DNA from 3 places in the Microbaculum mangrovi genome. Region 3 is predicted to be linked to each of the others. Evidence: predicted binding sites of a transcription regulator. Region 3 holds the regulator's gene; each other region holds the start of a gene.
The links. The regulator PhoB, encoded in region 3, activates phosphate uptake and scavenging genes when phosphate is short. The targets are predictions, from matches to a motif close to TGTCATNNANCTGTCAT.

Region 1: a site for PhoB is predicted at 1,519-1,535, ahead of ugpB (sn-glycerol-3-phosphate ABC transporter substrate-binding protein UgpB). Genes of this name have one in related genera too.
Region 2: a site for PhoB is predicted at 1,958-1,974, ahead of ACSF9G_RS13935 (DUF1045 domain-containing protein). Genes of this name have one in related genera too.

Annotation. Positions count from the first base shown of each region.
Region 1 is NZ_JBPODT010000004.1:216,202-220,784, forward strand. Features, by position in the region: gene ACSF9G_RS17815 (response regulator transcription factor) at 1-31, shown strand, start outside; gene ACSF9G_RS17820 (sensor histidine kinase) at 28-1,416, shown strand; gene ugpB (sn-glycerol-3-phosphate ABC transporter substrate-binding protein UgpB) at 1,603-2,940, shown strand; gene ugpA (sn-glycerol-3-phosphate ABC transporter permease UgpA) at 3,015-3,899, shown strand; gene ugpE (sn-glycerol-3-phosphate ABC transporter permease UgpE) at 4,023-4,583, shown strand, end outside.
Region 2 is NZ_JBPODT010000003.1:253,522-258,104, reverse strand. Features, by position in the region: gene ACSF9G_RS13940 (class I SAM-dependent methyltransferase) at 1-521, opposite strand, end outside; gene ACSF9G_RS13935 (DUF1045 domain-containing protein) at 1,159-1,887, opposite strand; gene ACSF9G_RS13930 (tetratricopeptide repeat protein) at 2,053-2,655, shown strand; gene ACSF9G_RS13925 (methyl-accepting chemotaxis protein) at 2,996-4,583, shown strand, end outside.
Region 3 is NZ_JBPODT010000003.1:121,066-125,648, forward strand. Features, by position in the region: gene ACSF9G_RS13290 (alpha/beta hydrolase) at 1-243, opposite strand, end outside; gene ACSF9G_RS13295 (GcrA family cell cycle regulator) at 537-1,055, shown strand; gene ACSF9G_RS13300 (trans-3-hydroxy-L-proline dehydratase) at 1,068-2,102, opposite strand; gene phoB (phosphate regulon transcriptional regulator PhoB) at 2,164-2,865, opposite strand; gene phoU (phosphate signaling complex protein PhoU) at 2,885-3,607, opposite strand; gene pstB (phosphate ABC transporter ATP-binding protein PstB) at 3,648-4,409, opposite strand; gene pstA (phosphate ABC transporter permease PstA) at 4,492-4,583, opposite strand, start outside.

The DNA of each region.
Region 1 (4,583 bases), on a different contig from region 3:
CGGCTACATGGTGCCGGAGGCGGCTGGGTGAGCGGCCGCTCGCTCCGGCTTAGGCTGTTCGCCGGCGCGGCGATCTGGGTCACCGCGGCGCTGGTCATCGCCGGACTCGGGCTGGCGCTGCTGTTCGAACGCCACGTCTCGCGCCGCGTCGACGCCGAGCTGGAGACCTACCTGAACCAGCTCGCCGGCAACGTCGCCATCGGCGCTGACGGCGCCGTCACGCTGACCCGTCAGCCCGCCGATCCGCGCTTCACCACGCCGCTGTCCGGCCTCTACTGGGAAATCCGCGACGAAAACGGCGACACGCTGCTGCGCTCGCGCTCGCTGTGGGACGAGACCCTCGACCTGCCGGCCGACGCGCTGGGCAACGGCGCGGTGCACCGCCATGTCCGCCCCGGGCCGGGCGACGCGCCGCTGATCGTCCGCGAGCGCCAGGTCTCCTACGAATCCGCCGCGGACGATCCCGGCGCGGGTCTGCGCGACCTGCGCATCGCGGTCGCCGTCGACCGCGCCGAGGTGACGCGCGCCACCCGCGCCTTCGCCGGCGAACTCGGGCTGTCGCTGGCGCTGCTCGGCGGGGTGCTGCTGGCGGCGGCCTGGGCGCAGATCCAGTTCGGGCTGAAGCCGCTAGAGACGGTGCGCCGCGCCATCGGCGCGGTGCGCTCCGGCGAGATGGCGCGGCTGCCGTCGGATTTTCCCGCCGAGGTGGTGCCGCTGGCCCACGAGGTCAACGACCTGCTCGACGCCCAGGACGCCACGATCGAGCGCGCGCGGACCCGCGCCGCCGACCTGGCGCACGGGCTGAAGACGCCGCTCACGGTCCTGTCGAGCCATGCCGAGCGGGTGCGCGCGGGCGGCGACGAGCAGGCCGCCGACGAACTCGAGGAGATCGCCGGCACCATGCGCCGCCACGTCGAGCGGGCGATCGCGGTGGCGCGGCTGAGCCACCGGCCGTCGGCGCTGATCGACGTCGAGCCGGTGGTGCGCCGCGTCGCCGGCGCGCTGGCCCGGACACCGGCGGGCGAGCGTATCCAGTGGGACATCGCGGTTTCCCCCGGCACGCGCCTCGCCGTCGACCCGGAAGACCTCTACGAGGCGCTCGGCAACCTCGCCGACAACGCGGTGAAGTGGGCGCGCGGGCGCATCGCCGTCACCGTCGCGCCGGACGCGGACGGCACGGCGATCGTCGTCGAGGACGACGGCCCCGGCATTCCCGAGGCCGACCGCGAGACGGTGCTGCGGCGCTGGGAGCGGCTCGACGTCTCCGGCCCGGGGCAGGGCCGCTCGGGCAGCGGCCTGGGCCTGGCCATCGTCGCCGAGATCGCGCGGGCCTATGGCGGCGACCTGACGCTGGGCACGGCCGCGTCGGGCGGGCTGCGGGCGGCGTTGCGCTTCCCGGCGCAGGCGGCAGGCTGACCGGCAAACCGACGCCGCGTCACACGCTGCGTCAGGGCCCGAGCCAGGGCCGAGCCAAAGATCCTGGCGCCGCCAGGGGGTGTCACGGCGCCGACATGGAACCGTAATCCGACTGTCAGATGGCGGTGATACCGCCAGCCTCCTCAGGGCGCCGGTCCCGGCGTCGGATCCATAAGGAGGCTCTCCATGACCCTATTCCGGACCGCCGGAACGTCCGCGCTCGCGGGGCTTGCCGTTGCCGGCGCGACGCTCGCAGCCGGCTCGGCGAACGCTGCCACCGAAGTCGTTTGGTGGCACGCCATGGGCGGCGAGCTCGGCCAGAAGGTCGAGAAGATCGCCGGCGACTTCAACGCCATGCAGTCGGACTACAAGGTCACGCCCGTCTACAAGGGCAACTACACCGAGACGATGACGGCGGCGATCGCCGCCTTCCGCGCCAAGGAGCACCCGGCGATCGTACAGGTGTTCGAGGTCGGCACCGGCACGATGATGGCCGCCAAGGGCGCCGTCTATCCGGTCTACGAGCTGATGGAGAAGGCGGGCGAGCCGTTCGATCCGAAGGCCTACCTGCAGGCCGTCGTCGGCTACTACACCGACACCGACGGCAACATGCTGTCGATGCCGTTCAACTCCTCGACGCCGATCCTGTACTACAACAAGACGGCATTCGAGAAAGCCGGCCTCGACCCGAACACCCCGCCGAAGACCTGGGGCGACATCGAGGCGTTCTCCAGGAAGATCATCGAGTCGGGTGCGGCCTCCTGCGGCTTCACCACGGGCTGGCAGTCCTGGGTGCAGCTGGAGAACTTCTCGGCGCTGCACAACGTGCCGTTCGCCTCGAAGGCCAACGGCTTCGGCGGGACCGACGCGGTGCTCGAATTCAACGGCGACCTGCAGAAGCGCCACGTCGCCAACATGGGTGAGTGGCAGACGTCGAAGATCTTCGACTACGGCGGACGCCGCTCGGATCCCGCGCCCAAGTTCTATTCCGGCGAATGCGCGATCTACATGAACTCCTCGGCCTCGCTCGCCGGCGTGCGCGCCAACGCCAAGGACTTCGAGGTCGGCGTCGGCATGCTGCCGTACTACGACGACGCGGCCGGCACGCCGCAGAACTCGATCATCGGTGGCGCGACGCTGTGGCCCCTGACCGGCCATTCCGACGAGACCTACAAGGGTGCGGCGAAGTTCTTCACCTACCTGTCCTCGCCGGAGGTGCAGGCCTGGTGGCACCAGGAGACCGGCTATCTGCCGATCACCACCGCCGCCTACGAGCTGACGAAGGCGCAGGGCTACTACGACAAGAACCCCGGCGCCGACATCTCGGTTCTGCAGATGAACCTCAATCCGCCGACCGAGACCTCGCGCGGCCTGCGCCTGGGCAACTTCGTCCAGATCCGCGACGTCATCAACGAGGAACTGGAAGAGGTCTGGGCCGGCAAGAAGAGCGCCGAGGAGGCGCTTGACGCGGCCGTGGAGCGCGGCAACAAGCTGCTGCGCGCGTTCCAGGACCAGAACTCCTAAAAGCAACCCCAAAAGCGGCGGGCGGCCATCGGCGGCCCGCCGCACCGTGTCCTTGCCATGCACCTGTTTCCGCGATGAACGAAAAACGCGTCAGCTTTTCAGGCGTCTGGCTGCCGGCGGCCCTGCTCGCCCCGCAGCTTGCGATCACCGCGGTCTTCTTCCTGTGGCCGGCGAGCCAGGCGGCCTACCAGTCGGTGCTGCGCCAGGATGCCTTCGGGCTTTCGGTCAAGTTCGTCGGCCTCGACAATTTCGTCCGTCTGTTCGAGGACCCGGGCTACCTCGCCTCCGTGCACGTCACCGTCGTGTTCAGCGCTGCCACCGCCATCCTGTCGATGGGGTTCGCGCTCCTGTTCGCGGTCGCCGCGAACCGGGTGCTGCGCGGGGCGACCGCCTACAAGACGCTGATGATCTGGCCCTACGCCGTCGCCCCCGTGCTCGCCGGCGTGCTGTGGTGGCTGATGTTCAATCCCACGATCGGCATCGTCGCCTATGCGTTGCGCGGCCTCGGCCTGTCGTGGAACCACGTGCTCGACGGTGACCAGGCGATGATCCTCATCATCATCGCCGCGGCCTGGAAGCAGATCTCCTACAATTTCGTGTTCTTCCTCGCCGGCCTGCAGTCGATCCCGCGCTCGCTGATCGAGGCCGCCGCGATCGACGGCGCCGGTCCGGTCAAGCGCTTCTTCACGGTGACGCTGCCGCTGTTGTCGCCGACCACCTTCTTCCTCGCCGTCGTCAACCTCGTCTACGCCTTCTTCGACACCTTCGGCATCGTCCACGCGACGACCGGCGGCGGCCCGGGCCAGGCGACCACCATCCTGGTCTACAAGGTGTACCGCGACGGCTTCATCGGCCTCGACCTCGGCGGTTCGGCGGCCCAGTCGGTCATCCTGATGGCGATCGTCATCGTGCTGATCGTCATCCAGTTCCGCTTCGTCGAGCGGCGCGTGCACTACTGAGGACGCGATGGTCACGCTCCGCCCTCAACCCCACTCTCCGCTCATTCCCGCTTTCGCGGGAATGAGCGTAAGGAAGCCGGCTCACCCGCTGTCTCCCGATCAGATGGGGGCATGAGGACAGCCATGGTCGAACGCCGCCCGCTCCTGACGCTCGTAACCCACCTGACGCTGATCCTCGGCGCAGCCTTCATCGTGCTGCCGGTGTGGATCGCCTTCGTCGCCTCGACGCACGCCGCCGGCGACTTCCTGTCCGGCGTTATGCCGCTGTGGCCGGGCGACCAGCTGGTTGAGAACTACTGGAAGGTGCTCAGCACGGGCGAGGCGGCCGCGGGCACGCCGCCGATCGGCCTGATGCTGGTCAACTCGACGGTGATGGCGCTGTCGATCGCGGTCGGCAAGATCGCGATCTCGCTCCTGTCGGCCTTCGCCATCGTCTATTTCCGGTTTCCGCTGAAGCGGACGGCCTTCTGGATCATCTTCCTGACGCTGATGCTGCCCGTGGAGGTGCGCATCCTGCCGACCTACGAGGTGGTGGCGGGCCTCGGGCTGCTCAACAGCTATGCCGGCCTGTCGCTGCCGCTGATCGCCAGCGCCACGGCGACGTTCCTGTTCCGCCAGGTGTTCCTGACCATTCCCGACGAATTGACCGAGGCCGCCCGCATCGACGGGGCCGGGCCGATGAAG
Region 2 (4,583 bases), 130 kb from region 3:
AGAACCCTCAGCCCGGGCCGATCAAGTTTCAGTTTCGCCGCGATATGCAGCTTCTTGCGTTCCTGTGCCGCTTCGAGCGAATCATCCGGATTCGCAAAGTAGGCGCAGGAATATTGGCGGTCGCGGTCGAGAAAGGTGTCATAGAGCTCCGATGAGAGATCGTAATGATGCGCCACGTTCTGCCGTGCCCGGCCGATCGGGTTCGCCTGTTTCAGCCGCCTGCCCAGCCGTTCAAGCAAATCAATCCAGGGGTTGCTTCCGGAAAGGCCATAATTGCGCGCCACCACGTCAAGAAAATCGTAGAGACTGCCATCCACAATCACCAGCCGTCCGTCCATGTAGGCTTCGCCGACCGACAGAGCCGGATTTAGGGCAAGGGTGTATTCACTCGCTTTCGAGGTCAGGCGCAATGTGGCTACCGGAGGGGAACCGTCGCCGATCGCATGTGACACGCCGGCGGAATCGATAACGCAGAGACTGCCGTCCCGGACGATGGATCTGAGAATTGCTGCAAACATCATTTCGATCGGCTCGAACTTTGGTAACTCGAGTATCTGGATCCAGCTAGTGGTCCAAGTGCGATGTTCGACGCCAGCCGCGTAATTGGCCCCGTGTCTTCAGCCAACGATGCATCTTAAGAATACTGATCCGTGCGGGCAATCCTGCGTCGAGTTCAAGCGCGATTGCAAAAGCGATGAAAGAGCTTGGATTCGGGATCTGTCGGCATTGGATGCGCAGCCCGCCGACGAAGGTCTGGTTCAGGTCGTTGACCCGATAGCCGAGTTCCGGCCGGGAGTGCGCACCAGTTTTTCCAGAATTGCCTTTAAAGATGAAGCCAGCGGATGCTGCCCCTTGCAATCGGCGGATCGAGCCCCATATTACACTCAATCCCGGACGAACAGGCTGGTTTGCGCGGACGTCACCGCCGCAACAGCCGGGACGCGGCCAGCACGGATGTACTGCGGCCACGTTTGTTCCACGGCCCTTGACGTTTGAGGCCGGGAGCGCCCGGGCGAAGTCGACAGTGTAGTACGCCGGATCCAATCGGCGAGACTACCTGTCGCGACTTCGGTCTCCCATCCCCATTCCAGACAATCCTTCACCGATCCGCGCATCCGCGCGGCGCTATGCGTCCGGTGTCACGGAGATCCGCCCGCACTACATCGCGTCGAGCTGAACGGCCCGATGGGTATAGGCGAGCGGATGGCCAAGGGTGGTGGCCGCGAGGACCTCGAAACGGACACCAGGCTGGCGCTCGACGGCAAGGGCGACACGGTTGACGAACAGGGCGCGGCCGATAAGGGGCTCGAAGAAATCCGTGAGGATATCTTCCGTGTCCGCCGCCCGGGCGGCATCCGTCCTGCCGGTCAGGGTGATATGGAAGCTCGCCTCGTCGAACACATAAGGATAGCCCCAGCGCTCGAGATTGGCCTGCTGGCGCGCGTTCAGGCCGGCGGCCTGACGACGCGCGATCTCGGCGCGTGTGGGCGCCTTCCGGAAATCGTCGAAGGCGCGCACCGCGCGCGCCGACAGGGCCTCGGCCTGCTCATCGCGGATCGCCGGCATCAGGGCGAAGAAACCTCGAAGGTGCTTCAGCGACAGGACGGGAATGCGTACCGGCGTGACCGTGCGGGCGAACCCGCGCAGCGCCTCGACCAGCTCGCCTTCGCTGCGCCCCTCGGCGAGCCGGAACGGCGGCTTCAGGGTCGCGTGCAGGCCGTAGCGGGCCGGCTCCGACACGAGGCCGCCCCAGCTCTCCGCCTCCAGCCCGCGGACGATCGGCGCGGCGAAGGTGGTTCCGGTCTCGACGTCATAGCCTAGCCAGCGGGCACCGAACTCGGCCAGGTCGGTATCGGGATCGGGAACGAAGTAGATCGCGTAGCGCACGCACAGTCTCCTCACGCGGGTCACGCGGTCCGCCGGGATGCGAACCGATCCTACTCGGTATCCACGGGGCATTACAGCGCGATGACGGCCATACGCGACCGGAGACGGGTCGCGGCAATCGGCGGTTTCCGGTAGAATCCGCCAAGGATTGATGGGGCTGCGATCGTGCCAGACCGAGCCGGTACCGACCAGTTGTTGCGTGACGCGGCGGCGGCGATTAGCGCCGGCGACTGGCGCGGCGCGGAGACGGTACTCCTCACCTGCTTGGAGCGCCGCGCGGACGACGTTTCCCTCGCCTACAATCTCGCCCTGGTGGAAAAGAGGCTCGGCAAGCCGGCGCTGGCCGAACAACGACTGGCGCGCCTGCTCGCGACAGCCCCCGATCACGCCAATGCACGGTTCGAGTACGCCGCGTCCCTGATGGACCGCGGCGCGGAGGCCGACGCGCTCGGCGCATTCGAGACCTATCTCGCCGCCGTGCCGGACGACCCGGACGCGCGCCTGAATGCGGCGCGCCTGTGCCTGCGTCTCGGCAGGGCGGAAGCGGCGGCGATCCATCTGGAGCTGGCCGAGTCCGTGCGGCCCGGCGATCCGTCGATCCGGCTGGGTCGTGCCGAAGCGGCGCGCGATCTCGGCGAGGTCGACGCAGCGCGGAAACTGTTCGGCGCGCTCTATCGGGAAGCGCCCGGCCTCCGGCCCGAAATCCTGAAGGCGATGAGCCAGGGGGCACGCGGCCGGCTTCCGCTCGACCGGCGGCGCCTTTTATAGCTGTATACTGCATACTGCGCTCATATTGACAATCATCAATCTCGATTATCCTATTTATCAATCTTTATAATAATATATGTTTTGAAATACTGCTTGGAAATCATTCCGCTCGTCTTGCCCGGCATACCCACGCCCAAAGTATTTAGCCATATCATTTTTTGCGGACTTTCCTCGCGCCCCGCCAGTCCTAGGCTTTCCCGAGCGATTCTCCGCTAATTGTTTCGACTATGAATACTTTTGGCATTAACTATTATTTCAATATACACCCCCAATAAATCGGCGAATAACTTTCAATCCGCGCTATGGCGTCACCGTTGACGGACAGCATTCGGGGGGACTTATGAAATCACTATCGCTCAGAAATATCCTGCTCGCGATCACCGGGCTTCTCGGGCTCGCCGTCATCGGCCTTGCCGGACAGATGACATTCGACATGGCCGGACAGCGCTCCAGCGCGATGCAGACCGAGGAAACCAATACGATCGGCGACCTGTTGCTCGGCAGCGCCGGTAACTGGGCGATCGAACGCGGTATCAGCATGACCGCGCTGAGCGCGAGCGAACCCGTCAGCAGCGACCGGCGCGCGGCGATCGACAAGCAGCGCCAGCTCGCCGACACGGACCTGAAAACGGCCCTGGAGCGTCTTGCCGGGACAGACACGAACCTGGCCACGACGGAAGAGGCCCTGGCCAGGGTGGCGGCGCTCCGGCCGGAGGTGGATCGCGCGCTGCAGATGCCGCTGTCCCAGCGCGATCCGCAACTGGCCGAAGAATGGCTGACGACCATCACCGGTGTGATCGAGGCGACGCAGACGCTGCGCCGCGCACTGGAATTGTCTCTCGACACCGCGGAGGCACGGATGGCGCAGTATCAGCGCATGAAGGACGCCATCTGGGTGATGAGCGAGTTCGCCGGCCGCGAACGCGCCGGCATCGGCGCGGCGATCGCCAGCGGCAAGCCGATGAGCAACGCGTTCCTGGAAACGGTGGCAAGCCGGCGCGGGCGCGTCGAGTACGCTTGGGAAACCGTCCAGGCGGTCGCCGACAACGTTCCGGTCTCGGCCGACGTCACCAGCGCGATCGAGACGGTTCGCCGCGATTTCTTCGGCGACCTCGGCAAGACCCGCCAGGCCATTCTGGCGGCCGGTGCCGCGGGCGATCCCTATCCGCTGACGGCTAGCGAATGGGTCGGTGCTGCCACGGCGGGCATCAACACCATCCTCACGCTCAGCAGGGCAACCGGCGCGCAGATCGAAACGCTCGCAGCCGAGACGGCCGGCAGCAGTTCGCGCGCCATGATCGTCAGTATGGTCATCCTCGGCATCGCCCTTGTCGTGGTCGCCGCGGCCTTCTGGCTGATCATCAGCCGCGTGACGCGGCCGCTGGAAGCGATGCGCAGCGCCATGGCGTCGCTCGCGGACGGCAACAAGGAGATCGCGGTTCCGGGCCTCGGACGCCAGGACGAGATCGGCGCCATGGCCGAGGCCGTCGACGTGTTCCGCCAGAACGCCGTCGAGATGGAACGGCTGCAGCTGGAACAGGCCGATCGCGACCGGCTTGCCCAGGAGGAGAAGCGCAAGGCCATGAACGAGCTGGCCGACTCCTTCCTGGCCAGCGTCGGCGGCGTCGTCGAGATCGTCTCCTCGGCGGCGAGCGAAATGGAATCCACCGCCCAGTCGATGACGTCCACGGCGGAGGAGACCAACAGCCGGGCAATGACCGTTTCGGCGGCGGCCGAGCAAGCCTCGACCAACGTCAACACCGTCGCCTCCTCGGCGGAAGAGCTGTCCAGCTCGATCTCCGAGATCAGCCGTCAGGTGCAGGAGGCTGCTCAGATCGCCCAGAACGCGGTGGCGAACGCCGAACAGACGAACGCCATGGTGGAAGGGCTGGCGGACACCGCGCAGAAGATCGGCGACGTGATCGAAC
Region 3 (4,583 bases):
GCCGCCGAAGCCGAGGACAAGCGGACGCGGACCGTCGGGCTTGCGCGCCGCGATCCGCACGACGGCGACGTCGATGCCGTCCGCCATTCGCGTCGTCGTCATCTCGCCGCCGTCCGGCAGCACGTCGGGCGCGCCGCCGGCGAGGCTTGTCGGGAACAGGAGGGACGTCTGCGCAAAATAGGTGACCGCGACGAGCGCGGCGTAGCCGACGGCGAGCCAGGCGGCGATTTTCACGAACAACATATGCCATTTTCTCCCGGATCCCGACGCCGGCGCAATGGCGCGCGATCCACGGATAGTCGGCTCAGGTGTTGCATTCGCGACTCACTTGCGCGCCTTCCTGGGGAAATCGTTGAGGAAAGGTTTATGCGGGGTTTACGGCGAGTCCGCCGGTATTGTAGCTTGCACTCATTGAGTACGACATTTCGTGCGGCGGACCAGTCTAGTCACCCAGATTTAGTGGGAAAGTCGGATCGCAAGTAGGCGATTCCGGTGAGGACTCGGAGTCTGTCCGCAACCCAAGCATGGAGCGGCGGATGTCTTGGACTGATGAACGTGTCGAGCTCCTGAAGAAGCTCTGGACCGATGGACTGAGTGCCAGTCAGATCGCGGCCGAGCTCGGTGGAGTGACACGCAATGCGGTGATCGGCAAGGTGCACCGGCTGGGACTGTCCGGCCGCACCAAGACCTCGCGGCCTTCGGCGCCGCGGGTGCGCAAGGTGCGTCGCCCGTCGATGCCGCCGCGCCCCACCACACGGGTCATCGGCAACACTGCCTTGAAGCTGAACGTGGTCGAAGAGCAGCAGCTCGACGCCGAAGTGGTGCCGATGCGCGTGCTCGCGCCGGTCGAGGAATTGTTCATTCCGCCCGAGGAACGGGCCACGATCCTGCAGCTGAACGAGCACACCTGCAAATGGCCGATCGGCGATCCGGGCCAGGAGGACTTCTACTTCTGCGGCCGGCGTTCGGGCAGCGGCGTGCCCTATTGCGAGCATCACTGCCGCGTCGCCTATCAGCCGGCCAACGACAGGCGCCGGACGAAGTCGGCGGGCTAGGGGCTTTCACGTCTACACCGTCCTGGCCGGCCAGGTGTCGCTGAGGCGATAGCCGTTCGGCCAGGGGTCTCCCGGGTCCAGCATGTGCTGATGCGTCCCGGTGATCCACGCCCGTCCCGAAATCTCAGGAACGATCGCCGGATGTTCGCCTACCGTGGTGTCGGCGACGATCCTGCCGATGAAGCGGGAGTCGATGATCGATTCCGCGATCAAGGTGTCGCCCGCCGCCATGAGGCCGCGCGCGCGCAGCAGCGCCATGCGCGCCGAAACCGCGGTGCCGGTCGGCGAGCGGTCGATCTTGCCGGGCTGGATCGCGACGGCGTGCCGCGAGACGGTGGCGCCTCCCTCGGTGCGCAGCGATCCCGCGATCAGGCAGAACGAGAGATGCGCCCAGTCCGGGTTTTCCGGATGACGGAAGCCGAGCTGCTGGTTGGCGGCATCGGTGATGGCGATGCCGGCGGCGGCCAGGTCGCGCGCTTCCGATGCCTCGATCGTGAATCCGAGCGCGTCGGCGTCGACGACGACGAAGCTGTCGCCGCCATAGGCCGTGTCGACGTTCAGCGTTCCCAGCCCCTCGACCTCTAGCGGCGTCGACAGCCGCTCGGCGAACGCGGGCACGTTGCGGACGACGATCCGCTCCGCCTTGCCGTTCCTGCAGTCGGCGGTGATCTCGATGAGCCCGCCGGGCGCCTCCAGCGTCATCGTCGTGGTCGGCTCGCGCATGGCGACGATGCCGGTTTCGAGCAGCACGGTCGCCACGCAGATGGCATTGGAACCGGACATGGGCGGCGTGTCCTCGGGCTCCATGATGATGAAGCCCATCGCCGCGCGCGCGTCCTTTGCCGGCACCAGCAGGTTCACATGACGGAACACCCCGCCGCGCGGCTCGTTGAGCAGGAAGCGGCGCAGCCCCTGGTCGCGGGCGATCCACCGCGACTGTTGCCACAGGGTATCGCCCGGCGGCGGCGCCACGCCGCCGACGATGACGTCGCCGACCTCGCCCTCGGCATGGCAGCTGACGACGTGAACGACCTTGCTCGCGCGCATGGCCCCGCTCCCTTTCCGGCGTTACCCGGACAGGGAACCGCGATCGGGGCGGGCGCACAAGTCAGTTGGCGGTGGCGAACTGCTCGTTGAAGGCGTAGCCGGCGCCGCGCACGGTGCGGATCGGGTCGGCCTTGCGGCCCCGGTTGATCGCCTTGCGCAGCCGGCCGACATGGACGTCCACGGTGCGCTCGTCGACATAGACGTCGCGGCCCCACACGCCGTCCAGCAGCTGCTCGCGGGTGAACACCCGTCCCGGGCTCTGCATCAGGAACTCGAGCAGCCTGAACTCGGTCGGCCCCAGATGGATCTCGCGGCCCGCCCGGCGCACCCGGTGGGTATCGCGGTTGAGCTCGATGTCGCCTGCATGCAGCACGGTGGCGATCAGCTCCGGCTTGGCGCGGCGCAGGAGCGCCTTCACCCGCGCCATCAGCTCGGGGATCGAGAACGGCTTGACCACGTAGTCGTCGGCGCCGGTGGCCAGGCCGCGGATGCGCTCGGTCTCCTCGCCGCGCGCCGTCAGCATGATTACCGGCAGCGCCGTCGTCTCCGGGCGCGAGCGGATGCGCCGGCACAGTTCGATGCCGGAGATCCCGGGCAGCATCCAGTCGAGCAGCACCAGGTCGGGCGCGCCCTCGCGGATGCGCGTCTCCGCCTCGTCGCCCCGGGCAACCGCCTCCACCTCGTATCCTTCGGATTCGAGGTTGTAGCGGATCAGTAGCGTCAACGGTTCTTCGTCTTCGACGATCAGAACTTTGGCGTTCATCGTCCGGCCCTTCGGTTCCTCAGTCGTCGCTCTGCGGATAGTCCGCCGGCGTGTAGCTCGACGTGTCCCCCTTCGGGCGCTGCTCGCGCAGCGGCTCGCCCTTCACCAGGTAGAACACCATCTCGGCGATATTGGTCGCGTGGTCGCCGATCCGCTCGATGTTCTTGGCCGCGAACAAAAGGTGCGTCGAATAGGTGATCGAGCGCGGGTCCTCCATCATATAGGTGAGGAGCTCCCGGAAGATCGAAGTGTACATCGCGTCGATCTCGGAATCGCGGTGCCACACCGCCATCGCCTTGTCGACGTCGCGCTGGGCGAAGCTGTCGAGCACATCCTTGAGCTGTTCCGAGGCGATCCGGCTCATGTGATCGATGCCGAGGATCGCCCGCTGCGCGATGATCTCCGACTGGATCGCTACCGCCCGCTTGGCGATGTTCTTGGCCATGTCGCCGATGCGCTCGAGCTCGGACGATATCTTGATCGCGGCGATGATCTCGCGCAGGTCGACGGCCATCGGCTGGCGCTTGGCGATCATCAGGATCGCGGCCTCCTCGACCTCGTGCTCGAGTTCGTCGATCTGTTCGTCCGCCTCGATGGTCCGCAGCGCCAATTCCTGGTCGCTGGTGTGCAGCGCGACGATCGAGTCGGTCAGCAGCTTCTCGGCGAGGCCGCCCATCTGCGTCAGTTTGACGGCGAGGTTCTTCAGCTCTTCGTCGTAGGAGGAAACGATATGTTCCGTCATCTCATTCTCCTCGGCCTGTCGTCCGTGGCCATCCGTGGGATCAGCCGAAGCGGCCGGTGATGTAGTCGTGGGTGCGCTGGTCTCTCGGGTTCGTGAAGATGTGCTCGGTCGGGCCGACCTCCACGAGGATGCCGAGGTGAAAGAAGGCGGTGCGCTGCGACACGCGGGCGGCCTGCTGCATCGAGTGCGTCACGATGACGATGCAGTAGTTCTCCTTCAGCTCGTCGATCAGCTCCTCGACCTTGGCCGTGGCGATCGGGTCGAGCGCAGAGCACGGTTCGTCCATCAGGATCACTTCGGGGCTGACGGCGATGGCGCGGGCGATGCACAGGCGCTGCTGCTGGCCGCCGGACAGACCGGTGCCCGGCTCGTTGAGCCGGTCCCTGACCTCCTCCCAGAGTCCGGCCTTGCGCAGGCTGGTCTCCACGATCGCGTCCATTTCCGTCTTGCCGCGGGCAAGGCCGTGGATGCGCGGGCCGTAGGCGATGTTCTCGTAGATCGACTTGGGGAACGGGTTGGGCTTCTGGAAGACCATGCCGACGCGCGCGCGCAGCTCCACTACGTCAAGCGAGGGGTCGTAGATGTCGCGGCCGTCAAGCGTGATCTCGCCGGTGACACGGCAGCTCTCGATGGTGTCGTTCATCCGGTTGAGGCAGCGCAGGAAGGTCGACTTGCCGCAGCCGGACGGGCCGATCAGCGCGGTCACAGAGCGCTCGGCGATGTCGATGGAGACGTCGAACAGGGCCTGTTTCGCGCCGTAGAACACGCAGGTGTTGTTCGCCGATACGCGGATCGGGTTCATGTTCGGGTCGTCTACGACGATCGTCCCGGCAGGCGTCGGCGTCTCTGCGGTCGCAGCGTCGGTCATGCTCGTGCTCCTTGCCCTACCACGTCCGCTCGAGGCGCTGACGCAGGAAGATGGCTGTTATGTTCATGAGGATGAGGAAGCCCAGCAGCACCAGGATCGCTGCCGACG